DNA from 2 places in the Lysinibacillus sp. G1-3 genome. Region 1 is predicted to be linked to the other one. Evidence: a T-box and tRNA genes for the amino acid it is inferred to sense, from the RefSeq annotation. Region 1 holds a T-box; the other holds one or more tRNA genes.
The links. A T-box is a leader RNA that pairs with one kind of tRNA and senses whether it is charged. The one in region 1 lies ahead of ileS (isoleucine--tRNA ligase), so its partner is inferred to be a tRNA-Ile.

Region 1 (28,030 bases):
TGAGCGACGGTCAGTTACATGTAATTGGGGTCGGAAATGTAAAATCGAATGGAGTTCGAAAAGGTGCGATTGTTGATATTGATGCAACAGTTCAATCAATTCGAAAAGCAATAGATCAAGCTGAACGAATGACAGGATATCAAATTAATGAAGTCGTTTTAGGTGTTCCAGCTAACCAGACGATGTTACAGCTGGTTAAAGGTGTAGTCGCTGTAAATAGTGAAAATAGAGAAATTACAGATGATGATTTAGATAGAGTAGTAGAATCTGCACAAGTCATGTCAATACCTCCTGAACGTGAATTAGTGAATATTATTCCAAGACAGTTTATTGTGGATAATTTAGATGAGATTAAAGATCCACGAGGCATGATTGGCATCCGTTTAGAAATGGATGCCACAATGATTACTACTTCAAAAACACTTTTACACAATGTTCTACGTTGTGTAGAACGTGCAGGTCTAAGCATTCGAGAAATATATTTGCAACCATTAGCCGCAGGTTTTTTTGCATTATCGGAGGATGAAAAAAACCAAGGAACCGCGTTTGTTGATCTAGGAGGCGGTTCAACTACTATCGCAGTATTTGAAGAGGGATTATTAACACATACAGGTGTCATTCCAATTGGTGGCGATCATATTACAAAAGATATTTCAATCGTCTTAAAAACACCAACAGAACAGGCAGAGCAAATTAAACATCAATTTGGACATGCCTATTATGATGATGCATCTGATGAAGAACTCTTCGAAGTACCGGTTGTAGGGACAGATTCAACAGATCAGTACAGCCAGCGCTATATTTCAGAAATAATTGGCGCTCGTTTGGAAGAATTATTTGAATTAGTCATTGACGAGTTAGCCCGTCTAGGTGTTAGAGATTTACCAGGTGGTGTTGTTTTGACTGGAGGCGTTGCAAAGCTTGACGGTATTGCTCAACTGGCACGTCAGATTCTGCAAACTCGTGTTAGAATATATACACCTGACTATATTGGCGTTAGAGAGCCTTCATTTACGACGGCAGTTGGACTTATTCGTTACGCCTATTTAGAAGATGATTTTTATGGAAAAAGTGCTAATACGCAACCTATTGAATATGCAGTTGTAGGATCTCCTGCAGCCACACCTAAAAAGCAAGAATATGCTACACCTTCAGAACCAAAAGGAAGCGTAATCGGAAGAGCAAAAAAATTATTTGATAAGTTTTTTGATTAACTTCTTTCAGCTGAAGTCTCCCACCTCTATAGGTGGTGAAATGAATGCGGATTTAAGCTACTTTTAGCAGATGTCCAAACACCTGCTGAAAGAAGTTAATGCCTCCGGCGGATGTCACGGAATCGGAAATGAGTTCTTAGGGGATGTTAGCCTAAGATCATCGCATCCATGCGATAACGGCTAACTGACCTGCATCGGTAAAAACGCCACGTCCTGTGGCATTACCGAAATGACCGACATCGTGTCGGCCCTCGTGCAGGCCTAAGCACAAAGCCGATTCCGGACGCAATTATACCGAGGCATAATTGATCTTGAATGCGTAATGAATGATACAGAGTCGAGTTACCGTGGGAGGAAAAAGAAATGTTAGAATTTGATACAAGTGTTGATCAACTTGCAGTAATAAAAGTCATTGGTGTTGGTGGCGGCGGTAACAACGCTGTCAATCGAATGATAGAACATGGTGTACAAGGTGTTGACTTTATCGCAGTAAACACAGATGCACAGGCCTTAAATTTATCGAAGGCAGAAATTAAGCTACAAATTGGTACAAAACTTACACGTGGATTAGGTGCAGGTGCTAATCCTGAAGTAGGGAAAAAAGCTGCAGAAGAGAGCCGTGAACAATTAGAGGAAGTTCTTCGTGGTGCAGATATGGTATTCGTTACAGCTGGAATGGGCGGAGGAACTGGTACTGGTGCCGCGCCAGTAATCGCACAAATTGCTCGCGATCTAGGAGCCCTTACAGTTGGTGTTGTAACTCGTCCATTTACGTTTGAAGGTCGCAAACGACAAACACAAGCTATCGGTGGTATCGGTGGCATGAAAGAGTCTGTTGATACTTTAATCGTTATTCCGAACGACAAGTTATTACAAATTGTCGATAAATCTACACCAATGCTAGAAGCATTCCGTGAAGCAGATAATGTTTTACGACAAGGTGTACAAGGTATTTCAGATTTAATTGCAACGCCAGGTCTTATTAACTTAGACTTTGCAGACGTAAAAACAATTATGTCTAACAAAGGTTCAGCGTTAATGGGTATTGGTATTGCTACAGGTGAAAATCGTGCTGCAGAAGCGGCTAAAAAAGCAATTTCAAGTCCATTACTTGAATCATCAATTGATGGCGCTAAAGGTGTCCTTATGAACATTACTGGTGGATCAAATCTTAGCCTATTTGAAGTACAAGAGGCTGCAGATATTGTAGCATCAGCATCAGATGAAGAAGTAAATATGATTTTCGGTTCTGTTATTAACGAAAATCTAAAAGATGAAATTATTGTGACAGTAATTGCAACTGGCTTCTCAGAGGAAGCTTTACAGCAACAGCGTAATGCTCCACGACCGACGTTAAATGCAAATAGACAAGCTACGCAACAACAGCAAGCTCCGATCCGTGAGCAACGTCAAGAAGTGCATGTGCAGCAAGAACTACCACGTCAAAATCAACAAAATTATGTACAGGATGACACGCTTGAAGTACCGGCATTTTTACGCAATCGTAAAAATCGCGGATAAGTCAGCATCCAAACTTTATAAAGCTCGTATTTTACATTATGTGAAATACGAGCTTTTTTGTGTTGTTGAAAACTATTATGTTATGAATGTTGTTGCCTCTTTATCTGTTCCAGGCTACTCGTTTTCCTCAGTGGCGAGCATCGAGCCGTTTCCTTCATTGTGTTGTCACTGTCACTCCGTTAAGAGTACACTTTCACACAAAAACAAAGTGCCCAGTCGGAACGGAAATCAACCTCTCGTTTTGCAAAAAAACATATACTTCATTTAATATGACAGCATTATTTCATTGATATTTCCAGTGACTTAAAAATTAATTATGTTCAAATGTGTAAGGAAAGGATGTATTTTGTCAAAACATTTTTATGAAATGATGCGATTGTTTGACAATATTTGTGGGTGTAACATGCTAACTTTGTAAGTAGGAGGCGGCTGTTATGTATGGAGAATGGCTGGTGCTCATTAATACACTTTTTAATCTAGCGATACTTACGTTTACAGCGAGAGTAACAGGGGTTTTTGTAAAGAACACGAGATTATTAATGAGTTCTATATGTAGTAGTTTTGTAGCTGTAATAGGTGGTCAAATGCTGTTAATGACAATACTGAGCTTTATCTTACTAATCGGCATAGCTTTTCGCTTTAAGATTCGAAGCTTTCAGAAGCAAGGACCGATTGTTTTAACAGCAACAATCATTATTGGTGGATTATTAACAGCGTTACAACCGTATTTAAAAAATCTTTCTGCTGTCCATTTTATAATTATTTGCCTACTATTAGCAGTTGGTAACCTTGCTGCTTTTTATAAGCAATGGGGATTTGTAAAGCTTGAGCGGTTAAGTGGTCAGTTTGTGTTTGATACGAATTTAAAAATTTTTGATATCACGATACCACTTTCTGCATTTGTAGATACAGGGAATCAAGCAATTGAGCCACTATCAGGAAAACCTGTTCACTTTGTCTCTTATGCAGCATTACGCTCACATTTACCTGCAGCATTCTGCAAATCATTGATAGAATGGCAAGAAACTGATCCGTATAATGTATCCATGTTTTCAGAAGATTATCAGCGTTATATTCGATTTATTCATGTCAATACAGTGCAACAGCAGTCGGTTGTACTAGGTTTCCGCTTTGATGAGTGGCATATAAAAGGGGAGCACTCACAAGTGAAAACGAATGAATATATCGTATTAACAAAAAAGGCTAAAAATTTTCCGCACAGCACAGCAGCAATTTTACATTTTTCAGCGCTTTCAAATAACTCATAGAGGGGGAGAACTATTGCTTCTTAGGCTACTTGCTAGCTTGAAAAAATTTTGGAGTAAGTTTCGGAGTCGTGAAACGTACTATATAGGGGGAAATGATTCATTGCCAGTGCCATTAAGTCGAGAAGAAGAAGTTACAGTCATTGCATCCTTTATGAATGGTGATTTAAGAGCTAGAGATACACTAATTGAACGTAATTTGCGTCTTGTTGTTTATATTGCTAGACGTTTTGATAATACGGGAACACCGATTGAGGATTTAATAAGTATTGGCTCAATCGGTTTAATTAAGGCGATTGAAACGTTCAATACTGATAAAAATATTAAGCTTGCCACATACGCATCACGTTGTATTGAAAATGAAATTTTGATGCATTTACGTAAAACAAGTCGCATGAAGGGTGAAGTTTCATTAGATGAACCATTAAACTCAGATGCTGATGGAAATGAATTGTTATTGTCTGATATTTTAGGAACGGAAGAGCATATTATTTTAGACAATGTAGAGAAGAAAATTGAGCGTCAACATATGTTTCATGCGATTAATTTACTAGGCGCGCGTGAAAGATATATTATGGAATGTCGTTTTGGCCTCAATGGAAAAATTGAAATGACTCAAAAAGAAGTTGCTGATCATTTAGGTATTTCACAATCATATATTTCCCGATTAGAGAAGAAAATTATTCAAGATCTACGTGAAAATTTGAATCAACCAATTTCTTAGAGAGGGAAATTTACCCTACCTAAAATTGGTCGTAGCTTTTGTGCATATTCTCGTTTCTCTCGGACAAACTGATGTAACGGTTTAGTCAGAGAATAACATCCGGAGGAATCGAATATATGCGAACTAAAGTAGATCTTTGCGGCTTAGATACATCGACTTTGCCAATTTTAAAGCACGAGGAAATGAAGGAACTATTTATTCGTTTACAAGCTGGAGAAACTGAGATTAGGGAAGAGCTTGTAATGTGCAATTTAAGGTTAGTGCTCAGTATTGTCGGTAGATTTGCCTATAGGGGTGAACAGGCAGATGATTTATTTCAAGTAGGCTGTATTGGCCTCATGAAAGCCATTGATCATTTTGATTTGAAGCATAATGTACGATTTTCAACATATGCTGTGCCAATGATCATAGGTGAAATTCGTCGCCATCTGCGTGATCATCATGCATTGCGTGTTTCTCGCTCTCTAAGAGATATTGCATATAAGGCAATGCAGGCAAAAGAGCAATGGATAACCGATAATTTACGAGAACCAACGATTGAAGAAATTGCTGATATGATTGACATGAAAAAGGAAGATGTTTTATTTGCTTTAGATGCCATTCAAGATCCAGTTTCCTTACAGGAGCCTATTTATTCAGACGGCGGAGACGCTGTTTATATGATGGATCAATTACGTGATGATGATGTATCAGAAGATCAATGGGTAGCCTACGTGTCGGTAAAGGAAAGTTTACAAAAGTTAGATGATCGTCAACAAATGATTGTTGCAAAGCGTTTTTATTACGGTGAGACACAAACTGAAATTGCAAAAGAATTGGGGATCTCTCAAGCGCAAATTTCACGTCTAGAAAAAAATGCAATTGAAACAATGCAGAAAGATTATAAGTAAAAACACAATGCGCACCCGAGTTCTCGGTGCGCATTTTAATTTATGTCAATGGTATAAATTAAGTAGGGCCCCTCAGCAAGACGAGGGGGCGATTTCCGTTCCGACTGGGTGCTTTTAGCCTTCGCTCCTCTATTGCTAATCCCCAAGGAGTCGCCCAGTCGTAACGAAGATCAACAAATTCATATAGCATGTATCCCCTTCCAATCGCTATAATTTAAGTGATAAAACGAACTTTAGCAAAAGGGTTTTGTCTATGCGAAGGCGAAGTGTTAACTTAAGGTTTGTTGTTATACCGTCCACTATTGAAATTCTACGCCATCGCTGATTGGAGTGGAAGGCTACTCGACTCCAGTGGGAAAGCGAGACAGCGAGACCCTGCACGAAGCGTAGCGAAGGAAGCGGCTCGACGCTCGCCCGCAGGAAAGCGAGTAGCCTGAAACGGAAATCGCCCCTTCGTTTTGCCAAAGAGAGATTACTTGATCATTTCATTTTCATTTAACCAACAATAAACACATAAATATAAAGAGAAAACATAGTTTGTTGAGATAAAAACGATGTTGAGAGTAATTGATTTAGGAGGGATAAAATGCGTTTCTCGATGTTACAGCAAAAAGAAGTAATTGAAGCAGGGAACGGACGCTTTTTAGGATTTGTGGTAGATGCAGAGGTATCCAAAGAAACAGGCTATGTAACGGCTTTTATGATTGCAGAGCCCCGAAAATATTTAGGGCTTTTTCGCGGGGAAGAATCGGTTAGGAAAGTGTATATGAAAGATGTACTTGTAGTTGGAAAGGATGTCATTTTAGTAAAAGCAATATCCTAAAAGACAAAATTATTATGCATATTAAAAATCTAAGCATTTTAAAGCGTTGCCAGGGTAAAATGTACTTTCACATAGGTCAGGCTATTCATTGATAATTCAAGCATTGCTTGTTACAATATAAGAAACTATTGTTGTAAAGTTGGGAAAAACATTGACAAAAATCTTAACAAATTTGAAGAAAATTAATGATCTTATACAAGCAGCAAAAAAACGTGCAAATCGTGAAGCAGAGAAAGTTCAAATTATTGCAGTGACAAAAGAAGTTTCTGTAGAAAGAACACAAGAAGCAATTGATGCAGGCCTTATTCATTTAGGAGAGAACCGTCCAGAAGGCTTAAATCGTAAAACTGAAGCGATTCAAGCTGATGTACATTGGCATTATATCGGTTCTTTACAAACACGTAAGGTCAAACAGGTCATTAACAGTATCGATTATTTACATTCACTAGATCGTTTAAGTTTAGCGCAAGAAATTGAAAAAAGAGCAGACAAACCTGTTAAATGCTTTGTACAAGTTAATGTATCGGGCGAAGAGTCAAAACATGGTTTATCGATTGAAGAAGTCCTCCCTTTTATTGAATCATTAAAAAGTTTTACGAAAGTTCAAGTTGTTGGTTTAATGACGATGGCACCGAATACTGATGAGGATACAATTATTCACTCTGTTTTTAAGCAATTAAAACAATGTCAACAGCAAATAGCCGAGCAAGGATTCGCACATGCGCCTTGTACCGAGTTATCAATGGGCATGTCTAATGACTTTGAAATTGCGGTAGAAGAAGGGGCTACATTTGTACGAGTTGGAACGGCTCTTGTTGGAAATGAAAGAGGGGAACAGGATGAGCATGAAAAATAAAATTAAAAATTTCTTTTATCTTGAGGAAGAAATAGAAGAAGAAATTACTCAAGCTCCTATTCAACAGCAGCAACCCGTACAACAACAGCAACAAATCCAATCGGTAAAGCCTAAAAAAGTTATGAAGGAGCGTAAGGCACCGGTTCAGGAAATTTTTCCGCAGAGTACAACGCCTACAAACAATATTGTTAGTTTGCAGGCAGCAATGAATTCTAAAGGTGCAAAAGTTGTATTAGTTGAACCTAGAGTTTATGCCGAAGCGCAGGACATTGCAGAACATTTAAAAAATAGGCGTGCAACGATCGTCAATTTACAACGAATTGAGCGAGATCAAGGTGTACGAATTATTGATTTTTTAAGTGGCACAGTGTATGCACTCGGCGGCGATATTCAAAGAATCGGTAAAGACATTTTCCTATGCACACCTGAAAATGTAGAAGTATCTGGCGAAATTTCGAATTTTATTTTAGACGATAATTAATAGCGAGGATTGTAGTTTATATGACATTTTATTTAATCTTGAAGTATGTGTCTATAGCATTTTATGTATACTCACTAATGCTAGTCGCATATGTGTTAATGTCCTGGGTGCCTGCTGTTCAAAATACATCAGTTGGACGTATTTTAACAAAATTATGTGAACCCTATCTTGGAATTTTCAGAAAATTTATTCCGCCAATCGGCATGATTGATATTTCACCTATCGTAGCAATATTTCTCCTTAACTATATTCAAAAAGGGCTGTTTATTGTTATTTTAAAAATTTACGAAATGTTGATTTAAAAAAAATCCTCACGAACGGTGGGGATTTTTTATTTATGGGGAATACTACATTTAACAAAAAAGGTTGCTTTATTGTCATTATTCCTAGAATGCCTAAGTAGGAGTATAGATTAGTGTTCGGGCATTACTAAAGCAAATCTAACTGAATTTAAGGAACAATACTAAAATTAAAAAGTATTGTTGGTATGAAATGCATCCCTAATATAATTACATATATTTTTACTTATTCACTAAAAGTTGAGGTGGCATTAGTTTAAACGTAATGTTGATTTGAGTGATGGGGTCCGCTACAACTATTATTAAATATAACAATTTTTTGTGGATATTTTGCAGAATATACCCATTTTACTGATTGTAGCGTAGGGCTACTCGACTCCCACGGGAAAGCGAGTAGCCCGTAGCGGAAATCAGAGCCCCCTGATTAATTTGTATGTTCAAAAAAAGATAACCAATATTTTTTGATATAAAACCAAAAAATACCGATAAAATTGTGCTAGTAAATGAGAGATAATAAAGGTGGAGTAAACATGGAGCATTTAATACAGCATTTTAGAAAAGATGAACAGCCTTTTATTGAACAGGTTGTGAGCTGGCAGCATGAAGTAGAGGATCGATACGCTCCAAAGCTTACTGATTTTCTAGATCCTCGTCAACGTTTTATTGTTACATCGATTATTGGACAATATGACACATTGAAAACAGCTAATGCTGGGCTCTTTGATAATGCAGAGAGACAACGCATGCTGATTTATCCTACCTATTATGAGCCTGTGGAAGAAGATTTTCAGCTTACCGTATTTACGATTCAATACCCTGTGAAATTTGTCCAACTACGACATCCGGATGTTCTTGGAGCTTTATTATCTTTAGGGCTGAATCGGGGCAAATTCGGTGATATTCGTGTGAATGAACATCTAGTACAATTTGTAGTAGCGAATGAGGTAGCGGAATATGTACGCTTACATTTAACAGGCATCGGCAAAGTAAAGGTACATGTAGAATCGATTAAAGAGACAGAGGCGCTGCTACAAAACGAGGAAGAGTGGATAGAAGAATCTCATACTGTTTCCTCTATGCGTTTAGATGTTATTATTTCAACGGTATTAAATACTTCTCGCCAGAAGGCACAAGCATTAATTACAGGTAAAAAGGTACGTATCAATTGGACTGAACGGGATACAGTTGCGTTTGAATTACAAGAAGGAGACATTTTATCTGTACGTGGAAGTGGTCGAATAAAAATTATGATGACGGAAGGACGTACAAAAAAAGATAAAATTCGATTACAAATCGGTCGATTGGCCCAAAAAAGCTGAAAATCAAGTAAATTTCATTAATTTTTACTGCTAAGTTGTTGGAACAATTGTATAATAGAAAGTATGAATGTACATGTAAAGGAGAGAAGGATCGTATGCCGTTATCACCTATTGATATACATAATAAGGAGTTTACTAAATCCTTCAGAGGTTACGCTGAAGATGAAGTAAATGAATTTTTAGATCAAATTATTAAAGACTATGAGATTTTGTTACGGGAAAAGAAGGAAGTAGACAGACAACTGGAGATTTCCTTAGAACAAGCGAGACATTTTAATTCTTTAGAGGAAACGTTACAAAAGTCAATTGTTGTTGCGCAAGAGGCAGCTGACGAAGTACGAAGAAATTCTCAAAAAGAAGCTAAACTGATTGTAAAAGAAGCAGAAAAAAATGCTGATCGAATTATCAATGAGGCTTTAACGAAGGCTCGTAAAGTGACAATTGAAATTGATGAGCTGAAAAAGCAATCAAAAGTATTCCGTAATCGTTTTAAAATGCTTGTAGAGGCACAGCTTGATTTACTAAATGCAGATGACTGGGATCATTTGCTACAATATGATATTGACCTTACTGAAATTCAAGCATCTGTCGAAGAAGCACAAGAAGCCGATCAAGTTTAACTTTTTTCAGCATTCATCTTCCACCTCTATAAGTTGTGTGTTGAATGCGAGTTAAGTTGCTTTTTCAGTGGGTGTCCAAACACCTGCTGAAATAGAGGGAATCAGTCTAAGAACGTGGCATTACCGAAATGACCGACATCGTGTCGGCCCTCACGCAGGACTAAGCACAAAGCCGAATCCGACACAATTATGCCGAGGCATAGTTGATTCTATCTATATTGTAGACATTGTGAAGCAATAAGTGAAACTTGACGTGATTGTATGATTTTCATATACTATGGTAATAGTAATTATTTTGAACACATATGCAAACAGGCAAAGACGAAGACAGTATTTGTTAGGCGTAGTTAAGCGATTTGGGGATAGTGTGAGCCCAAACAAACAAATAACAATGAACATCACTTCGGAGCTAAATAACTGAATGTAGTAAGTTATTTCGTAGTGCACGACGTTAATGTGCTTTAAGTGGTAGTACAATTTTGTGCTACAATTAGGGTGGTACCGCGAGTATAAGCTTCTCGTCCCTTTCAGGGATTGAGAGGCTTTTTTATGTTCAAATGACGGTTGGCTTCATCTCTATTAGTATGAAATGGCTAAATCCTATGTTTGAACTTATACATCCATTGTTAAAACGTGTTGATTTTGCCGATAACTAGAACTTGAGGGCATTTCTCGAAATGGTTCTATGTAGCGCCCAGCCGGAACGGAAATTCAACCACACGCTATAATGATAAGCCTAATAACTGTCGTAAGTGTATGAGCGCCTATGAGCATTTAATTGTTGTTTGTAAACATAAAGGAGGAATTGAAAAATGGTTGAGTACAAAGATACTTTATTAATGCCAAAAACAGATTTCCCAATGCGTGGAAACTTACCGGCAAATGAACCGAAGATGCAAGAAAAATGGGACGAAATGGACATTAATAAATTGCAGATGGAGCGTACAGAAGGATGTCCTGAATATGTGTTACACGATGGACCTCCATATGCAAATGGTGATATCCATATCGGTCACGCTTTAAATAAAGTGCTGAAAGATATGATTACGCGTCATCGTTCTATGAATGGTTATCATGTAAACTATATTCCAGGTTGGGATACTCATGGTTTACCAATTGAGCAAGCACTTACGAACAAAGGTGTAAAGCGTAAAGAAATGTCTGTTGCTGAATTCCGTAAATTATGTGAAGAGTATGCATACGAGCAAATTGACAACCAACGTACACAATTCCGCCGTTTAGGTGTTCGTGGTGATTGGGAAAATCCATATATTACATTAAAGCCTGAATTTGAAGCACGTCAAATCGAAGTATTCGGTAAGATGGCTGAAAAGGGCTATATTTATAAAGGTTTAAAACCAGTTTACTGGTCTCCATCTTCTGAATCTGCACTGGCAGAAGCAGAGATTGAATATCAAGATGTTAAATCGCCTTCTATTTATGTAAGCTTTGCGCTTAAAGATGCTAAAGGTGTAGTTCCAGCAGATGCTAAAATGATCATTTGGACAACAACACCTTGGACAATTCCAGCGAACTTAGGGATTTCTGTAAACCCTGAATTTATTTATGTTGTTGTGGCAGTTGCAGATAAAAAATTCATCATTGCAAAAGAATTATTAGAAAAAGTTGCTAACGAACTTGAATGGGAAGCATATGAAGTTGTGCAAGAAGTTAAAGGTGAAGCGTTAGACCGAGTTGTTGCACAGCATCCATTCTATGACCGTGAATCTCTTGTAATGGTTGGAGAGCACGTAACTGCTGAAGCGGGTACTGGCTGTGTTCATACAGCACCAGGACACGGTGAAGATGACTATCATATTAGTAAACAATATGGTCTACCAATTCTTAGCCCAGTTGATAATAGCGGCTGCTATACAGATGAAGCACCTGGTTTTGAAGGTGTATTCTATAATGATGCCAACAAATTAATCACTGAAAAATTAAAAGAAGTAGGTGCTTTAGAAAAGCTTAACTTCTTTACACACTCATATCCACATGACTGGCGTACGAAAAAACCAGTTATTTACCGTGCAACACCACAATGGTTTGCGTCGGTTGATGCATTCCGTGATGAGTTACTAGGGGCTGTAAAATCAACAACTTTTACACCTGCTTGGGGTGAAACTCGACTTTATAATATGATCCGTGACCGTGGAGACTGGGTAATTTCACGTCAGCGTGCATGGGGCGTGCCAATTCCAATTTTCTATGCTGAAAATGGAGAGCCAATTATTACACCAGAAACAATTGCTCATATCTCAGCTTTATTCCGTGAACATGGGTCAAATATTTGGTTCCAAAAAACAGCTAAAGAATTATTACCTGAAGGCTTCACACACTCTGGTAGCCCGAACGGTGAATTTACAAAAGAAAACGATATTATGGACGTTTGGTTTGACTCGGGTTCTTCTCACCAAGGTGTGCTAGTAGAGCGTGGTATGAAGTATCCAGCTGATTTATATTTAGAAGGTTCTGACCAACACCGTGGATGGTTTAACTCATCATTAATTACTTCTGTAGCTATTAATGGCTATGCACCATATAAGGGACTATTAACACATGGTTTCGTTCTAGATGGTGAAGGTCGTAAGATGAGTAAGTCTTTAGGAAATGTCATTATCCCTAAAAAGGTGATGGATCAATACGGAGCAGATATTCTTCGTTTATGGGTTGCATCTGTAGATTATACAGCAGACGTTCGAATCTCAATGGATATGTTGAAGCAAGTTTCTGAGGTTTATCGAAAAATCCGTAACACATTCCGTTTCTTACACGGAAATGTAGCTGATTTTGATGCGACGAAAGATCGTGTAGCATATGCAGACCTTCGTGAAATGGATCAATACGTTTATATGCGCTTACAAGATGTTTTAAAAACTGTTCGTGCTGCATATGATCGCTATGATTTCGCGGCTGTGTATCATGCAGTGAATAACTTTGTTGCTGTAGAATTATCTTCATTCTATTTAGATATTGCAAAAGATGTTGTGTACATCGAAGGTCATGACAACAAAGACCGTCGTGCAATGCAAACGGTTATTTATGACACATTAATGACGTTAGTAAAAGTAATGTCACCTATTATCCCTCATACAAGTGACGAGATGTGGTCTTACTTACATGCTCAAGGTGTTGTAGAAGAGGTATCTGTACAATTAACAGACTTCCCAGAGGTAGATGAGCATGAAAACTTCGAAAGTCTATGTGAGAAATGGGTAAAAATTATTGATGTTCGTGATGATGTTTTAAAAGCATTAGAGGAAGCTCGTAATGCAAAAACAATTGGTAAATCACTTGAAGCGAAAGTGACAGTTTATGCGAATGAAGATGTGGCAGCATTATTAAATGATGCAAGCATTAATTTTGCACAACTTTCAATCGTTTCTGCCTTTGAAGTAGCATCAATAGAAGCTGCGCCAGCAGATGCATTAGCTTTAGAACATGCTTCGATCGTTGTAGAAAAAGCAACAGGTGAAAAATGTGAGCGTTGCTGGTCAATTTCTGAAACAGTCGGTTCAAATGAAGCACATCCAACAGTGTGCGCGCGTTGTGCAGAAGTTGTAGAAACGTATTACGCTTAATTTAAAAATAAGAATCTGCATTCTATGTAATTAATAACGCAAGTCTCCTTGATGATGGGGGGCTTGCGTTTTTTATTTTGTCACCTGAGGTCTAGCAGATTCTTTTTTGTCATGGAGTGATTTCTAAGAAATTTGAAGCACTATTTAAAGAATATTTCTTGTGTATTGCGGTAGTCAGTTGGGGATATACCAACATATTTCTTAAACGTAAGGCTGAAATAATTAGGTGTGTTGAAGCCACAGATGAAGGAGATCTTTTCAATGGTATAATCGTATTTTCGCAAATACGGTAGTGACTTTATGATACGTGTAAAAGCTACATAATCAACAAAATTGCGGCCAATCTCTTTTTTAAACAATCTGCTAAAATGAGTAGCACTAAAATTGCTGTATTTGGCAACGTTACTGATCGCAAGTTGTTCATCATAGTGCTCCTCGATATATTGAATAGCTTTTTGGAGCTGTTCTTGCTTTGTTAAATCCTCATAAAACCGTACATGAATACTATGAACAGGAGGTTTCCTTCGAGCTTTTCGAGCTTGGCTATAGGATTCCTTTACTTGCATGGCGTCCTGAAAAACGCCACCAATCCCCATAAAAAGATGGATGCAATAATCTTTTTTTAACGTTTCAATAACCTTAAGTAAACAAGCTACCCCCTCCGACCAATGCTTAAATGATGTGTATTCATTAGGAATGCGCATAAGCAACAGTAAATAACGTTCAAAATGTAAAAAAGATATAGGTACTTTATTAGCAAAGTTTTGGTGAAACACATTGGTGATCACACTGCTTGCATCATGAGGGTAAGGTCGATCTTCATTCACATCTATATAACCCTGGATTAAAAACACGATATTTGGGATACAATGCCTCGATAAAAAAGAAGAAGACTGGATTATTTCCTGCTCACTTTCAACCTCTCCACGTATAAGTCGTTTTAAAAAAGCTTCTCGGAATGGCGAAGTATGATCTTGGGAAATTTGCTGTGATAACTCAAGCATTGTAAGAGTACTTGCTTGTTTTGCTTGATAGGACGTATAAAGCTTTTTAACAATGCGTAGAAATTTTGCTTTCTGTAACGGTTTTATGAGAAGTGCAGTCAAGTTTAGTTCAATGGCTATACCAGTTGAGTAGGTAAGGTGTTCTGCAACAATAGGGACAATTATACTATTAGGATAATTTCTTTTTAACCGGTTTATCTTTACCCAGTCAAATAAACGGTTAATTTCATAGACAATGATAGCGGAAATCTCTGTTTTGGGTTCTTCGCAATTAATAAAAGTATTGGGCAGGAACTCATCTAGCCAGTAGCTCATTTGTTGTTGTTCATTTGAATTTTCAATGTACCAAACAATATTTAAAATGCTAACATCACCCTTCTATTATAAATAGGGAATAATAAAAATATTTTAACTTAAAATAGCATTTTTTTGTACTAATACAGCAGTATTTTGTAACTATTTTATAGATTAAATAGAATAAAATAATTGTAGTAAATAATAATTTGAAATTTCAGACAATTATTTACTGAAACAGGAAGGGAGAGCTGAAATATGGCAGAAGTAGGGAGTAATGATTATGAATATGTGGAAGCTGGAACTATCGATGTTAAGGATCTTCCACCACTAGATGCAACTACTAACAAAATTATGAAAGATGAGTTTACTACAGGTTTTAGCTTAACGGTATTTTATTTCATTTTAATTTTTAGTATTCCGGTTATGAACTGGTTTGCTCCAGAGCTTGCTTTCAAGAAAATTTTGGGCGGTATGACAGTAACATGGTTTGTGACAACCGTCGTGATGATGGTAATGGCTTTTATTATTGCGTATGTGCATACAACATTGTACGAGAAGCGCCTTAAGAAATACGAAACACTGAATAAGTAGTTTTAGCTAAGGGGGATATGTAGAATGATGAAAGCTCTATTAGAACCGAAGATGTTAATGACTATTGCTTTAATGGGGACAATTGTATACATTACGTATTTAACGAAAAGAAATGCAACAGCATCCGATTTCTTTGTTGGGGGACGCAGTTTTGGATGGTTTACAAATGGTTCGGCAATTGGGGGAGACTATTTAAGTGCTGCTACATTTCTCGGGATAGCCGGTTTGACTTTCCAATTAGGGTATGACGGTGCTTACTATGCATTTTGCTTCTCCATCGGATTGACGTTGCTAGCTATTTTTGTGGCAGGCCCGTTAAGAAGATTTGGGGCATTTACCGTTGCCGATTTTTTAGCTTATCGTTTTCATAGTAGACGAGCTCGGCTAGTAGCAGTAGCTGTTGTTTTGGCGATTTCTGGTTTTTATGCAGCGCCACAATTATTAGGGGCGGCACAAATTTTAAGTATGTTTTTTGGGACTTCATATGAATTCGGCATTATCTTTACATGTATTGTAATGGTTTTCTATGTAGGAATAGGCGGTATGAAAGGAACAACAATCAACCAAGCTTTAGAGCTTTGGATTCGTCTTGGAGCGTTTGCTGTTATGTTGATTGCGGCAATGTATAGTGGTTTGCATTACGATAAGATTTTAGCTGCTATTAATTCATTCAGCGGTCCTATTACAGGAACATCACCATATGCCTTAGATGGAAATAATGTTAATTTTGATGGTGCTGCTTGGACGGGAACAGGTTTCTATTTCCCAACATTTTGGCAAACTATCAGTATGACAATTGGTTTAGCGCTAGGTACAATTGGTCTGCCACATATTCTACTAAGATTCTATACGAATCCAAGTGCGAAGGCGGCTCGTAAATCAGCATTGATGGCGATTGGGATTGCCAGTACGTTTTTCTTATTAGCAGTATATTTAGGAGTTGTAGGTCGTTCTATTTTTATCTCGGGTACAGCAAGTGAGGAAGTCATGCGTGATCTAGTGCTTGGTGGGAACAATATGGTGATTCCTACAACAGCACTTGCACTAGGAGGTAAATGGCTGCTTGGACTAGTCATAGCAGGTGCGTTTGCGGCCATATTCTCAAATTTATCAGGGTTATTTATTACAAGCTCAGGTGCATTAGCCCATGATTTATATGCAAGCGTTATGAAAAAGGATATTACAGAAAAACAACGAGTAGTTGCAGGGAAAGTAGCCATCGTTTTATTAGGTATTTTATATGGAGCATTGGGTTTACTAGTTAAGGATGCATCCATTGGCCATTTAGTGGCACTTGCCTTTACTGTTGCGGCGAGTACATTTACACCAATATTTATTTTAGGTATTTGGTGGAGAGGAATGACAGAAAAAGGAGCAATTGCGGGTTTACTCATTGGTCTTGGTGTATCGATGTGGATGATTTTTCTTCCAGGAACATTACCAAGCTTCTTACAATTTAAAATCCCAGGCATCATCACAGTGCCTGTAGGATTCTTATCCGTTATTATTGTGTCATTATTAGATCGAAAAGTACCGGCTGATGTCAATGATTTCATGAAGCGTGTGCATTCAAAAGAGTCTGAAACAGCTTAAAACGATATAATTTGAATAAAAATTGATAAGCTATTGCCATTACTTATGAAGTGATGGCGATAGCTTTTTTATTGAAGTGAAGTTGACGGCAGAAAAAAGAGCGGGCAACGGATAGAACTGTCAGAGGGACGGAAGGAGAACAGGTCGACGGAAAGAACAGCCAGAGTGACGGAAAGAAGAGTTGAAGCGACGGATAAAACAGCCGAAGTGACGGAAAGAAGACCGGTCGACGGAAAGAACAGCCAGAGTGACGGATAAAGCAGCTGAAGTGACGGATAAAACTGCTAGAGCGACGGAAAGAACAGTCGAAACTACGGAAAGCACACCCAAATCCAAGCAAAAATCAACCCTACAATATGGTGATGACCTATATTTTCATGCTATATTAGTTATTCTGAGATGGGCTGTTATGGTAGAATAGGTTAGATGTTGAGCGAACGGAGGAGTGTCTGTGTATAAATATTATGGATTAGCCGCATTCGTGATTCTTTTAGATCAATGGACAAAGTGGCTGATTGTGAAAAATATGGAGTTTGGTGAACGAATTTCAGTATGGGATCCATGGTTTGGGATATTGTCTCATCGAAATAGAGGAGCAGCATGGGGAATGTTAGAAGGCCAAATGTGGTTATTTAGCATTGTCACGATAGGTGTTATTTGTGCCATTCTATACTTTTATCATAAAGAGGCTAAAGGTAAACCGATTTTTCAAGTTGGCCTAATGTTTTTATTAGGCGGAGCTATAGGGAATTTTATTGACCGTATATTTAGAGGTGAAGTGGTCGATTTTGTAAGTGTATTAATTCCAGTAATTAATTATGATTTCCCGATCTTTAATATTGCGGATGCAGCTTTAACAATGGCGGTAGTAATATTAATGATTGGCATAATAATGGAAGATAAAAAAGGAAAGAAACAGGTGAAAAAATGACGCAAGTATCATATACAATGGAAGAACAACAAAAGGGAGAGCGCATTGATAAGGCGCTTTCGAGTGTGCAATCAGAGTGGTCGCGTACACAAATTGGTAATTGGATTACTGATGGTATTATTAAAGTAAATGGAGAGACTGTAAAGGCGAAGTATAAGGTAAAAGTAGGGGATGTTGTAGAAATCGATGTACCTGAAGCGGAGCCATTAGATGTCATTGCTGAAAACTTAGATCTTGATATTGTTTATGAAGATGCGGATGTCCTTGTTGTGAATAAACCAAAGGGCATGGTTGTCCATCCAGCGCCTGGACATATGACGGGTACACTCGTTAATGGTTTAATGTACCATTGTAAGGATTTATCGGGTATCAATGGCATTATGCGTCCGGGAATTGTGCATCGTATTGATAAAGATACATCAGGATTATTGATGGTGGCTAAAAATGATGCAGCTCATGAATCGTTAGTGAATCAGCTAGTCAATAAAACAGTGACACGTAAATATACTGCGCTCGTTCACGGGCATATTGCACATGATAAAGGAACAATTGATGCACCTATTGGTCGAGATCAAAAAGATCGTCAAAAACAAGCAGTTGTCGACAAAGGTAAGCATGCAGTAACCCACTTCCAAGTTATCGAACGCTTTGGCGACTATTCATTACTAGAATGTCGTTTAGAAACAGGACGCACGCACCAAATTCGTGTCCATATGAATTATATTGGATTTCCACTTGTTGGTGACCCGAAATATGGACCGAAAAAGACGATCGACTTTGGTGGACAAGTATTACATGCGGGTGTATTAGGCTTCGATCATCCTACATCAGGTGAATATTTGCAGTTCGAAGCGCAACTTCCTGCTGATTATGAACAATTATTACTAGATTTAAGAAATAAGCATTGACGTATAGGTAAAGAAGGTCTATACTAACAAAAGTGAATGAACAACTTAACTAAATATTCACCTTTAATGGCAGTCCAGAGAGGCTGAGAAGGTACATGTGAAAGTGTTGCGAAAAATTTGTGCTGCAAATTTTTTTTGACACGCTATTTAAACACGTATATAACCCTCTCAGGCTATTCGCCTCGAGAGGTTTTTTTATGGACACATGACCCAATAATAGATAGAAGAGAGGAGGAAACTTACATGGCACAAAATGAGTTATTAGATGGACCATCTATGGCAAGAGCGTTAACGCGCATAGCACACGAAATTATTGAACGCAATAAAGGGATCGACGAATGTATTTTAGTTGGTATTAAAACGCGAGGTGCCTATCTTGCAAGACGCCTAGCAGAACGGATTGAAAAAATTGAAGGCAAACCAATCCGTACGGGGGAGCTTGACATCACTCTCTATCGAGATGATTTAACGACAAAGCATGATAATGAACAGGCACATGTTGAGCAAGTCGATATCGATTATGAGGTCGTCAATCAAAAAATTATTTTAGTCGATGATGTACTCTATACGGGACGAACAGTACGCGCAGCGCTAGATGCAGTGATGGATCTAGGGAGACCAGGTCAAATTCAACTTGCAGTACTGATCGACAGAGGGCATAGAGAGCTACCAATAAGAGCTGATTATGTTGGTAAAAATGTTCCGACATCTGGAGCTGAACGTATAGTCGTAAATTTACAAGAAGTAGACGGAGAAGATTGCGTCATTATTTATAAAGAAGACTAACTTAAAGTGAGGAAACATTATGTCAAATGCAGTATTAGATGTTAAAGATAAACCGACCCCAGTCCAACTAGTGACATTAAGTTTCCAGCACATGTTCGCCATGTTTGGGTCAACGATCTTAGTTCCTCAGTTGGTTGGTCTTAGTCCAGCGATTGCTCTATTAACGAGTGGGATTGCTACACTGTTCTTCTTATTAATTACGAAATTTCAAGTACCTGCTTATTTAGGATCATCATTTGCCTTTATTGCGCCGATTTTACTAGCGGCAGGTGGCTTAAATAAAGATGGTTCCAGTGTAAATCCTGGTCATGCAATGATTGGTGCTATGGCAGTAGGGATTACATATGGCATCGTATCCCTTATCATCTGGAAAAGCGGCTATAAATGGATTATGAAAATTTTACCACCAATTGTGGTGGGCCCTGTCATTATGGTAATAGGTCTTGGACTATCAGGGACAGCGGTCAATATGGCGATGAATGTAGATGGGAAATATAACTTTTTACACTTCTCAGCAGCGCTAGTGACTTTATTTACAGCCATTATTTTCACGATTGCCTTTAAAGGCATTTTAAGCACAATGCCAATCTTAATTGGCTTAATCGTAGGATATGTTTACTCAATGATGATCGACATAGTTGATTACTCACCAATTGCGAAAGCTGATTTCTTTGCACTACCTGACTTCTTAATCCCAGGTGTGCACTATGAGTTTGAAATCACAACAACGCTGCTCCTAACAATGGTGCCAATCGTTATCGTAACGATTTCCGAGCATATTGGTCACCAGTTAGTATTAGGTAAAGTGGTCAATCGAGATTATATTAAAGAGCCAGGCTTACATCGTTCGTTATTAGGGGACGGTCTTGGTACATTTATTAGTGCACTAATCGGTGGTCCGCCGAAAACAACTTACGGTGAAAATATCGGTGTCCTTGCGATCACTCGAGTTTACAGTGTGTATGTCATTGCAGGTGCAGCAGTCGTAGCCATTTTACTGTCATTCTTCGGGAAAGCAATGGCAGTTATTGCAACAATTCCAACAGCTGTACTTGGTGGGGTTTCCATCTTACTCTTCGGTATAATTGCAGCAAGTGGATTACGAATGTTAGTGGATAACCATATCGACTTTGGTAATAGTCGTAACTTGGTCATCGCCTCAGTTATTTTGGTCATCGGTATCGGTGGTGCGAAGTTCGTTGTTTCAGAATCACTAAGTATCGAAGGTATGGCATTAGCAGCGATTATCGGTGTTCTTTTAAATGCCATCCTACCAGGTAAAAAAGAAGCGGATATACCAATACCGTACAATCAAAATAAAAATTCATAAAAGTACCTTTTAATGAATTGTCCAGAGAGGCAAAAAAAGGGAAGTTGTAGACAGTCTAAAAGTAGGAATGGATCCTGCTGTAGTTTGTCGCGCCTCCTTATGCCTCGTTGATGACATCAACGGGGCTTTTATTTTAGAAAACGTTTCATAACGTTCATGAAACACACCCTACGGAGGTTACAATGAAGAACTTATTATCGATGGAACATTTAACAATTGAAGAAATTAACCACATTCTAGATCGTGCGCAAGCCTTTGAGAATGGTGAGGCATCATCGTTATCTCGCCCATACAACGTTGCAAATTTATTTTTTGAACCAAGTACGCGCACGAAAACAAGCTTTGAAATGGCAGAGCGCAAAGTTGGCTGTACCGTTATCCCGTTTGACGGTAGCTTTTCGAGCGTCTCTAAAGGAGAGACATTGTACGATACGGTAAAGACGTTAGAAATGATTGGTATAGACGCAGTAGTCATTCGCGCAAAGGAAGATGCGTATTACAATGAACTACTTGAAGGCATCGATGTGTCAATTATTAACGGAGGTGACGGCACTGGTCAGCATCCGTCTCAATCACTATTAGATCTTTATACAATCAAAAAAGAGTTTGGTTCTTTTGAAGGGTTAAATGTGACAATCGCTGGAGATATATGCCATAGCCGTGTAGCGAAATCGAATGCGTTAGCGTTACAACGACTAGGGGCAAATGTTCATTTCCTTTGTCCGGAAGAGTGGCAAGGAAGTTTCGAAGCGCATCATTCTTGGGATGATTTAATCGAAATAAGCGATGTGATTATGTTACTTCGTGTGCAGCATGAACGTCATAAAGTAAATAAAAGCTTCTCAAAAGAGGGCTATCATGAAGAGTACGGTTTAACAGTTGAACGTGAGAAACAAATGAAAGAAAAGGCAATTATCATGCATCCAGCACCGGTCAATCGTGATGTAGAAATTGCTTCGGAGCTAGTAGAATGCGAGCGTTCTAGAATTTTCGAGCAAGTTCGAAATGGTGTTTATACACGAATGGCTATTGTAGAAACAATTTTAAAGGGGAGAGAGTAACATGACAAAAGTTCTTCAAAATGTACAAATGGTAAATGAACAAGGCGAGCTACAAACAGTAAATATCGCGATGGTAGACGGCAAAATTACTGAAATAGGTCAAAATGTAACTGTAGCAGGCGCAGAAGTAATCGAAGGAAATGGTTTAGTTGTTGCACCAGGCTTTGTGGATGTTCACACACATTTACGTGAGCCGGGCTTTGAACATAAAGAAACAATTGCTACAGGTTCAGCATCAGCAGCAAAAGGCGGCTTCACAACAATTTGCGCGATGCCAAATACAAAACCAGTGCCAGATTCAGTAGAAAATATGCAGCTAATTAACGGTCTTATTAAAGAAAGTGCAGCAATTCGAGTACTTCCATACGGCTCATTAACAAGGGACATCTCAGGTGAGGTTCGTACAAATATTGAAGAATTAAAAGCACATGGAGCAGTCGCATTTTCAGATGATGGTGTTGGGATCCAACTTGCATCAACAATGTATGAGCAAATGAAGGATGCAGCACAGCACGATGTGGTTGTTGTCGCACACTGTGAAGATAACTCATTAATTTACGACGGCGTAATGCATGAAGGAAAACGTAATAAAGAGCTTGGTTTACCAGGAATTCCATCGATTTGTGAATCCGTTCAAATTGCCCGAGATGTTCTACTGGCAGAAGCAGCTGGAGCACGCTACCACGTATGTCACGTATCAACGAAGGAATCTGTACGTGCAGTACGAGATGCGAAAGCAGCAGGAATACGTGTCACAGCAGAAGTTTGCCCACACCATTTATTACTTGAAGAAATGGATATTCCATCGGATGATGCAAACTGGAAAATGAATCCTCCGATACGTGGAATTGATGATAAAGACTCACTTCACGCAGCGCTGCTAGACGGCACGATCGATTGTATCGCTACAGACCATGCTCCACATACAGTAGAAGAAAAATGCTGTGGTATGGTTGGTGCACCATTTGGCATTGTAGGCTTCGAAACAGCATTCCCACTGCTTTACACGCAGTTTGTAGAAACCGGAAAATGGACTTTAAAACAGTTGATTGACTGGATGTCTGTAAAGGCAGCTCAAATTTTTGATCTACCATATGGCACATTAGAAGTTGGAGCTTCAGCAGATATGATTTTAATAGATTTAAATAAAGAGCAAACAATTGATGCAGAAGGCTTTGTATCAAAAGGACGCAATACACCATTCAATGGTTGGACAGCAAAAGGATGGCCGGTCCTTACAATTTTTGAAGGCAATATCGTATACCAGGAGGTAGAGTAATGAAAAAACGTTTACTTATTTTAGAAGATGGCACAGTATTTACAGGTACAGCGTTCGGTAGTGAGCGCGCTTCACAAGGTGAGGTTGTATTCACAACAGGGATGACAGGTTATCAGGAAACAATTTCAGATCCTTCATTCTACGGACAAATTGTAACGTTAACTTACCCTTTAATCGGTAATTACGGTATTAACCGTGATGATTTTGAATCAATCTCACCAGCTATTCGTGGATTTGTAGTCCGTGAATTAGCAAAAACACCTTCAAACTTCCGCTGTGACTTAACAGTAGATGAGTACTTAACATCCAAGGATATCCCAGGGATTGAAGGAATCGATACACGAAAATTAACACGCATTATTCGCAGTAAAGGTTCAGTAAAAGCTATTTTAACAGCGGCTGATGAAGAAGTGAATGTAGATGAAATCGTAGCGAAATTACAGGTAACACCTGAGATTACACATCATGTTCGTGAAGTATCACCGAAAGCAGCTTACCCATCACCTGGTCGTGGCAAACGCGTCGTATTAATTGACTATGGTATGAAGCACGGTATTCTTCGTGAGTTAAACAAACGTGATTGCGACGTACTCGTTGTCCCTTACAATACTTCAGCAGAAGAAATTTTAGCGTGGCTTCCAGATGGCATTATGCTGTCAAACGGTCCAGGTAACCCTGAAGATGTAGCAGAAAGCGTTGAAACAGTACGCAATTTAATCGGAAAAGTGCCAATGTTCGGTATTTGCTTAGGTCACCAAATCTTCTCGCTAGCATGCGGTGCGCGAAGCTATAAACTACCATTCGGTCACCGTGGTGGTAACCATCCAGTAAAAGATTTACGCACAGGCCGTACAGACTTAACATCTCAAAATCATGGTTATGCAATCGACATCGATTCATTAAAAGATACAGATTTAGAAATTACACATATCGCATTAAATGATGGTACTTGTGAAGGTGTACGTCACAAGAAATATCCAGTCTTCACAGTGCAATATCACCCAGAAGCATCACCAGGTCCAGAGGATTCAAATCACTTATTTGATGAATTTATCGAAATGATGGAAGTAGAAGCAGGGAAGGGGAAACAACATGCCTAAACGTACAGATATTAAAACTATTTTAGTAATCGGATCAGGTCCAATCGTGATCGGACAAGCAGCAGAATTTGACTACGCAGGAACACAAGCTTGTCTTTCTTTAAAAGAAGAAGGTTACCACGTTATTTTAATAAACTCAAACCCTGCAACAATTATGACAGATACAGAAATTGCAGACAAAGTATATATTGAGCCAATTACACTTGAGTTTGTATCAAGAATTCTACGTAAAGAGCGTCCAGATGCCATCCTACCAACACTTGGTGGTCAAACTGGTTTAAACATGGCCATCGAATTAGATAAATCAGGAATTTTAGATGAGCTTAATATTGAAATTCTTGGTACAAAATTAGAAGCTATCCATAAAGCGGAAGACCGCGATCTTTTCCGTAATTTAATGTATGAGCTAGGTGCTCCAGTACCTGAATCAGATATTATCCATAACTTAGACGAAGCGAAAAACTTTGTAGCGAAAATTGGTTACCCAGTAATTGTTCGTCCTGCCTTCACACTTGGTGGTACAGGCGGCGGTATTTGCTACAACGACCAAGATCTAGAGGAAATCGTTACATCTGGTCTAAAATATTCACCAGTAACACAATGTTTACTAGAAAAATCGATTGCTGGTTATAAAGAGATTGAATATGAAGTAATGCGTGATGCTGCTGACAACGCCATCGTTGTATGTAACATGGAAAACGTTGACCCAGTTGGGATTCATACAGGTGACTCAATTGTAGTAGCACCTACACAAACACTTTCAGATCGTGAAAACCAAATGCTACGTAATATCTCTTTAGATATTATCCGTGCACTGAAAATCGAAGGTGGCTGTAACGTACAGTTAGCTCTTGATCCATATAGCTTCAGTTATTATGTGATCGAAGTAAACCCTCGTGTATCACGTTCATCAGCATTAGCGTCAAAAGCAACAGGTTACCCAATTGCTAAGCTAGCAGCAAAAATCGCAGTTGGTTTAACATTAGATGAAATCAAAAATCCTGTTACAGGTTCTACGTATGCTTGCTTCGAGCCAGCTCTAGACTATATCGTGGCAAAAATTCCACGCTGGCCATTCGATAAATTCGAATCAGCAAAGCGTAATCTTGGTACACAAATGAAAGCGACTGGTGAAGTAATGGCACTTGGTCGTACATTTGAAGAAGCTATGCTAAAAGCAGTGCGCTCTCTTGAAACAGGCCAAGTTCACTTAGAGCTGAAACATGCAGAAGAAAACACGGATTCTTGGATTGAAAAGCGTATCCGTAAAGCAGGTGACGAGCGTCTATTCTTCATCGGTGAAGCACTTCGTCGCGGTGTAACAATTGAGCAAATCCATGAATGGTCTGCCATTGACTTGTTCTTCTTAAATAAATTCAAAAACATCGTAGATATGGAGCAAACACTTGCTGACAATAAAAACGATAAAGAAGTGATGCGTACAGCAAAACGTCTAGGCTTTGCAGATAAGAAAATTGCCGAGCTTTGGGAAACAACACCAGAAGAAATTTATGCATACCGTAAAGAAAATGGCATTATCCCTGTATATAAAATGGTTGATACTTGTGCAGCGGAGTTTGAATCTGAAACACCATACTTCTATGGCACATATGAAGATGAAAATGAATCGATTAAATCTGATAAGCCATCAGTAGTGGTACTTGGCTCAGGTCCAATCCGCATTGGTCAAGGGGTAGAGTTCGACTACGCAACAGTACACTCAGTATGGGCAATCCAAGAAGCAGGCTACGAAGCAATTATTATAAACTCGAATCCAGAAACAGTATCAACGGACTTCTCGATTTCAGATAAATTATACTTCGAGCCATTAACAATCGAAGATGTAATGCATATTATCGACCTGGAGCAACCAATTGGTGTAGTTGTACAATTCGGTGGTCAAACAGCTATTAATCTAGCTGATAAATTAGCTGCTAATGGTGTGAAAATCCTAGGTACAACACTTGAAGATATCGACCGTGCAGAAAATCGAGACAAATTCGAGCAAGCATTACGTGACTTGGACATTCCACAGCCACTAGGTCAAACAGCTGTATCTACGGAGGAAGCTCTTGCGATTAGTGAACGTCTAGGCTTCCCTGTACTAGTTCGTCCTTCATACGTGCTAGGTGGTCGTGCGATGGAAATTGTCTACAACCAAGAGGAATTAAAACACTATATGGAGAACGCGGTAGAAGCATCTCCAGATCATCCAGTATTAGTAGACCGCTACTTAACTGGTCAAGAAATCGAAGTAGATGCCATTTGTGACGGTGAAAATGTATTAATCCCAGGTATTATGGAGCATATCGAGCGTGCAGGGGTTCACTCTGGTGACTCTATCTCTGTATACCCTCCACAAAAATTAACACAAGCGCAAAAAGATACGCTAGTGGATTATACAACTCGCCTTGCAAAAGGTCTGGGCATCATAGGCTTAATGAACATTCAATATGTTATTTCAAAAGGCGAAGTGTTTGTCATCGAGGTGAACCCGCGTTCATCTCGTACAGTACCGTTCTTAAGTAAAATTACTAACATTCCGATGGCGAATATTGCAACGAAAGCGATTCTTGGGAAATCAATCGTAGAACAAGGCTATCCAACAGGCTTAGCGCCAGAGCAAAATGGTGTCTTCGTAAAAGTACCAGTATTCTCATTCGCTAAATTACGCCGTGTTGACATTACACTAGGCCCTGAAATGAAATCAACAGGTGAAGTAATGGGTAAAGATGCAACATTAGAAAAAGCACTATACAAAGGCTTAGTTGCAGCAGGTATGGAAATTCGCACTGAAGGAACAGTATTGTTCACAGTGTCCGATAAAGATAAAGAAGAAGCAATTGCACTTGCAAAACGCTTCTCAACAGTAGGCTATCGTATTGTCGCTACTGAAGGTACAGCTCAAGCGTTTGAAGCTGCTGGCGTACGCACAGATGTAGTTGGCAAAATCGGTGCAAAAGGTGAAACTTTAATCGATTTAATTCAAAACGGTGAGGCACAGCTTGTTGTCAACACATTAACGAAAGGGAAGCAACCGGCACGTGATGGCTTCCGAATTCGCCGCGAGTCTGTAGAAAACGGCGTACCTTGTTTAACTTCATTAGACACAGCAGAAGCGATGGTCCGTGTTATTGAATCGATGACATTCACAGCAGAACATATGCCAAAAGCGGAGGTAGTACATTAATATGATTCGTCAAGAGAAAATGACGGTCGTCTCTCAAAAGCAAATTGCGACAAACATTTTCGAATTGACACTTCGTGGAGAACTGGTTCAGGATATGACACCTGGCCAGTTTGTCCATGTAAAGGTGTCAGATTCAATGGAGCCGCTTTTACGTCGACCAATTAGTATTGCAAACATAGATAAAGACAACAACGAATTTACAATGATTTATCGCGCGGAAGGTCGCGGAACTCAAGTTTTAGCGACAAATCGTGAAGGGCAGCTTGTCAATGTCCTTGGTCCGATCGGTAATGGGTTCCCGGTAGAAGCAGTAAAAGAGGGAGGCACAGCCCTACTAGTTGGTGGAGGAATCGGAGTACCTCCATTA
Region 2 (4,143 bases), on a different contig from region 1:
TTTGACTACTCGTGAACATAACGATACTTATCCTAGCAGGAAAATTAACTGGAAAGGTACAACCTTATTACTAGTGATCGGCGTAATTTGTATTGCCTCGACATTACGGATGCCACTAACAGTTGTTGGACCTATTATTTCCTTTATCCGAGAAGACCTCGGCATATCCTATGCATTAGCGGGCTTTCTAACAACAATCCCATTGCTAGCTTTTGCAATTATCTCACCTTTTGTACCAATTGTCGCACGTAAAATCGGGCTAGAACTAACATTATTTTTATCGACTATTCTTTTGGCATTAGGGATTGTACTACGCTCCCTCGGCACAACTAGTTTGCTCGTATTTGGCACTGCGCTAATTGGTATAGCCATTTCATTCGGTAACGTACTTATTCCAGGATTACTTAAATTGAAGTTTCCTTATCACGTAGGTTTGCTTATGGCATTTTTCACAATGTCGATGAATTTGACAGCTGGGCTTGGCGCTGGCGTTAGCTATCCTGTTGCCCATTCATCCATTGGCTGGCAAGGTGCTCTGGCAGTCGCACTTGTTCTTGTGGCGTTAACCATTTTAATTTGGATTCCACAGTTGAAATTTAATAAGCCGGAGCCTAATGTTAAAACTACGAAAGAACGTACACCTTTATGGAAATCACCTGTTACTTGGGCAGTAGCGGGAGCTATGGGATTTCAGTCGTTATTATTCTATACAACCGCTGCTTGGATTCCTGAAATATATATAGCACAAGGATTAGCTGCAGATCGTGCAGGATGGATGTTTTCCATCATGCAATTTTCACAAGTCCCAATGGCCTTAGCTGTGCCTATTATTGCTAGTAAAATGACATCTCAACGACCTCTCGTATTCATGTTTACGGCATTTTACTTAATTGGCTTTATCGGACTAGTAATGGAATGGACGAACCTCGCTATACTTTGGATGGTACTACTAGGCTTAGCCGGAGGAGCTTCATTCTCATTAGCGATGATGTTCTTTACATTACGTACCCGTACCGCTTTTGAGGCAGCTGATTTATCAGGTTTTGCACAATCATTAGGATATTTATTAGCCGCAATCGGTCCAATTTTATTTGGTTATTTACATGATATATTTGGTGGCTGGGATATCACTGGTTGGTTATTTGTTGTCGTAGCATTCATACTCTTCTTATGTTCATTTAGAGCTTCTAAAAATGAATATGTAAATTAAAAAAGGTAGCTCATAATCTTATTTCAGCAAGTGTTTGGACACTCGCTGAAATAAAGTTAACGTGAGCTGCCTTTCTCTATTAATAAGGTGGTTTCTGATAAAAATAGTTCGGTGTATTGTAAACATTAACATAAGGCTTGTGATAAATATGGGTTGTAGCTGGTGAAAGAGGTGGAATCAACCATGTCCAATTGCCTGTAACTTCGCGATTTGCTGCTGCTTCTGCTTCCTCAAACAATTTAAATTGTTGTGCAGCTGTATGATGATCTACAATGCTCACACCATCTTCTTTAAAAGAATGTAGAACGGCCATATTCAGCTCAACTAATGCTCGGTCACGCCATAGAGAAGCCTGTTTAGTTGTATCAAGGTTAAAAATTTCTGCTATAGCGGGTAGCATATTATAGCGATCATGATCTGCTAAATTACGTGCCCCAATTTCTGTACCCATATACCAACCATTGAATGGAGCTGCCTCAAAGTCGATACCTGCCATTTGGAAGCGCATGCTCGAAATAATCGGCACTGCATACCATTTTAATCCTAGCTTTTCTACTTGAGAAGATTCTGGGTGGCGAATCGGTACCTCTAGTACATATTCGTCAGGGATTATAAACACTTGTGGCTCTCTATCATCCACCTGTACGACAAGCGGAAGCACATCAAATGCTGTTCTCTCACCCTGCCAGCCAAGTGATTCACATACTTTTGTAAACGCAACGGAATGCAGATCACCAACGATTCCAGATTCCGTTTCATAGCCAGCATAGCGAATTAGCTGATGATTCCATATACGAACTCGCCCTGGTGCAAAAATCGTTATTGTCGGGCGAATTTTCCCATCATTTGTTGCGTATTGAATATGTTTAAGCAAAGCGTTGAAGATATCCTCTTCATGTGAAAGATCACGGGCATCAACAACATGCAGCGATTGCCAAAACAATCGACCAATACATTTATTACTATTACGCCACGCCACTCGTGCACCAAAGATTAGTTCTTCCGTTGTCGGTATATATTGTCCAGTTGTTTTAATATACTGTAATTTATTTTCTAGCCATGTTTTTGACTCGTCTTGCTCTACTTGATAAAGTTCTAAAAATCGTTGTACTTCATGTAAATTCATATCGAACTCCTCCATCTACCCTCATATTAGAGGAATGGAACTATTATCACCACGAAAAAATCTGCAAAAAAACATACATATTTTATATATGAAATACTTTGTTCAATATTTCTTATCATTTTTTGGGACTAGGGAAAAGATAGACACATTCGCTTCAAGTGCTATTATGAGAATTTCAGGGGATTATAAAGGACAAAGCCTTTTTGTATGTAGAAATTGGTTATACAAGAGATATCTTCAGTTGCAAAACCGATTTTTTTTATCATGATTAAGCCCTTCGCAATACTTAGGAATAGACGTTATAACACGGCTATTCGAAATAAAACTTCCTAACACAAAGGGTGATCCTTTTTAGCTTTTAATTGGCATAAAAAAAGCATGTTACACGAATGTGCAACATGCTTGATGACCCCTACGGGATTCGAACCCGTGTTACCGCCGTGAAAGGGCGGTGTCTTAACCACTTGACCAAGGGGCCGTGGCTCCGAAGGCAGGACTCGAACCTGCGACAACCTGATTAACAGTCAGGTGCTACTACCAACTGAGCTACTTCGGAATAATGGTGGGCCTAAATGGACTCGAACCATCGACCTCACGCTTATCAGGCGTGCGCTCTAACCAGCTGAGCTATAGGCCCATTATTTTGGAGCGGGTGATGAGAATCGAACTCACGACATCAGCTTGGAAGGCTGAGGTTTTACCATTAAACTACACCCGCAGATGGTGGGTCAGGACGGAATCGAACCGCCGACACTTAGAGCTTCAATCTAATGCTCTACCAACTGAGCTACTGACCCGAAAAAAATATGGAGGAGGTAGAGGGATTCGAACCCCCGCGCGGTGTTACCCGCCTGTCGGTTTTCAAGACCGATCCCTTCAGCCAGACTTGGGTATACCTCCGTAATATATAAATGGTGGAGCCTAGCGGGATCGAACCGCTGACCTCCTGCGTGCAAGGCAGGCGCTCTCCCAGCTGAGCTAAGGCCCCTTGTTAGGAAAGATGGTCGGAATGACAGGATTCGAACCTACGACCCCTTGGTCCCAAACCAAGTGCTCTACCAAGCTGAGCTACATTCCGATACTATTAGGCTTTATTTGGCGCGCCCGACAGGAGTCGAACCCATAACCTTCTGATCCGTAGTCAGACGCTCTATCCAATTGAGCTACGGGCGCATTTATAAAAACTGATGAGCCATGAAGGACTCGAACCTTCGACCCTCTGATTAAAAGTCAGATGCTCTACCAACTGAGCTAATGGCTCCTATTAAAAAATGAATGGCTGGGGTACTAGGATTCGAACCTAGGCATGACGGAATCAAAATCCGTTGCCTTACCGCTTGGCTATACCCCAATTATTAAAATGGGGCGACTGATGGGAATCGAACCCACGAATGCCGGAACCACAATCCGGTGCGTTAACCACTTCGCCACAATCGCCACTATATATAATCACAGCAGTGTTTGATAACGAGTACCTAGAAACCTGGCAGGGGCAGTAGGAATCGAACCCACACCAAAGGTTTTGGAGACCTCTATTCTACCGTTGAACTATGCCCCTAAAAATGGTGGAGGGGGACGGATTCGAACCGCCGAACCCTAAGGAGCGGATTTACAGTCCGCCGCGTTTAGCCTCTTCGCTACCCCTCCGAGGGATGATGCCGGCGATAGGAGTCGAACCCACGACCTACTGATTACAAGTCAGTTGCTCTACCAACTGAGCTACACCGGCAAAAAAAAAAAATGGCGGTCCCGACCGGGATCGAACCGGCGATCTCCTGCGTGACAGGCAGGCATGTTAACCGCTACA

Region 2: it has a tRNA-Ile gene. The T-box ahead of ileS (isoleucine--tRNA ligase) is inferred to sense a tRNA for this amino acid. The anticodon was not compared.

The regions. Positions count from the first base shown of each region.
Region 1 is NZ_JBWHYQ010000001.1:117,135-145,164, forward strand. Features, by position in the region: gene ftsA (cell division protein FtsA) at 1-1,214, shown strand, start outside; gene ftsZ (cell division protein FtsZ) at 1,578-2,735, shown strand; gene ACVYAD_RS00570 (sigma-E processing peptidase SpoIIGA) at 3,170-4,003, shown strand; gene sigE (RNA polymerase sporulation sigma factor SigE) at 4,017-4,724, shown strand; gene sigG (RNA polymerase sporulation sigma factor SigG) at 4,841-5,614, shown strand; gene ACVYAD_RS00585 (PRC-barrel domain-containing protein) at 6,201-6,437, shown strand; gene ACVYAD_RS00590 (YggS family pyridoxal phosphate-dependent enzyme) at 6,589-7,293, shown strand; gene ACVYAD_RS00595 (cell division protein SepF) at 7,277-7,774, shown strand; gene ACVYAD_RS00600 (YggT family protein) at 7,795-8,076, shown strand; gene ACVYAD_RS00605 (YlmH family RNA-binding protein) at 8,604-9,392, shown strand; gene ACVYAD_RS00610 (DivIVA domain-containing protein) at 9,488-10,012, shown strand; T-box leader at 10,322-10,541, shown strand; gene ileS (isoleucine--tRNA ligase) at 10,825-13,593, shown strand; gene ACVYAD_RS00620 (helix-turn-helix transcriptional regulator) at 13,734-14,912, opposite strand; gene ACVYAD_RS00625 (hypothetical protein) at 15,150-15,485, shown strand; gene ACVYAD_RS00630 (sodium/solute symporter) at 15,510-17,078, shown strand; gene lspA (signal peptidase II) at 17,530-18,009, shown strand; gene ACVYAD_RS00640 (RluA family pseudouridine synthase) at 18,006-18,917, shown strand; gene pyrR (bifunctional pyr operon transcriptional regulator/uracil phosphoribosyltransferase PyrR) at 19,161-19,703, shown strand; gene ACVYAD_RS00650 (solute carrier family 23 protein) at 19,723-21,033, shown strand; gene ACVYAD_RS00655 (aspartate carbamoyltransferase catalytic subunit) at 21,216-22,094, shown strand; gene ACVYAD_RS00660 (dihydroorotase) at 22,096-23,373, shown strand; gene ACVYAD_RS00665 (carbamoyl phosphate synthase small subunit) at 23,373-24,473, shown strand; gene carB (carbamoyl-phosphate synthase large subunit) at 24,466-27,663, shown strand; gene ACVYAD_RS00675 (dihydroorotate dehydrogenase electron transfer subunit) at 27,665-28,030, shown strand, end outside.
Region 2 is NZ_JBWHYQ010000018.1:119,078-123,220, forward strand. Features, by position in the region: gene ACVYAD_RS19185 (CynX/NimT family MFS transporter) at 1-1,210, shown strand, start outside; gene ACVYAD_RS19190 (nitric oxide synthase oxygenase) at 1,290-2,336, opposite strand; tRNA gene ACVYAD_RS19195 (tRNA-Glu) at 2,743-2,814, opposite strand; tRNA gene ACVYAD_RS19200 (tRNA-Asn) at 2,816-2,892, opposite strand; tRNA gene ACVYAD_RS19205 (tRNA-Ile) at 2,897-2,973, opposite strand; tRNA gene ACVYAD_RS19210 (tRNA-Gly) at 2,981-3,054, opposite strand; tRNA gene ACVYAD_RS19215 (tRNA-Phe) at 3,058-3,133, opposite strand; tRNA gene ACVYAD_RS19220 (tRNA-Ser) at 3,144-3,236, opposite strand; tRNA gene ACVYAD_RS19225 (tRNA-Ala) at 3,249-3,324, opposite strand; tRNA gene ACVYAD_RS19230 (tRNA-Pro) at 3,338-3,414, opposite strand; tRNA gene ACVYAD_RS19235 (tRNA-Arg) at 3,433-3,509, opposite strand; tRNA gene ACVYAD_RS19240 (tRNA-Lys) at 3,525-3,597, opposite strand; tRNA gene ACVYAD_RS19245 (tRNA-Gln) at 3,613-3,687, opposite strand; tRNA gene ACVYAD_RS19250 (tRNA-His) at 3,698-3,773, opposite strand; tRNA gene ACVYAD_RS19255 (tRNA-Trp) at 3,821-3,894, opposite strand; tRNA gene ACVYAD_RS19260 (tRNA-Tyr) at 3,900-3,983, opposite strand; tRNA gene ACVYAD_RS19265 (tRNA-Thr) at 3,993-4,065, opposite strand; tRNA gene ACVYAD_RS19270 (tRNA-Asp) at 4,078-4,143, opposite strand, start outside.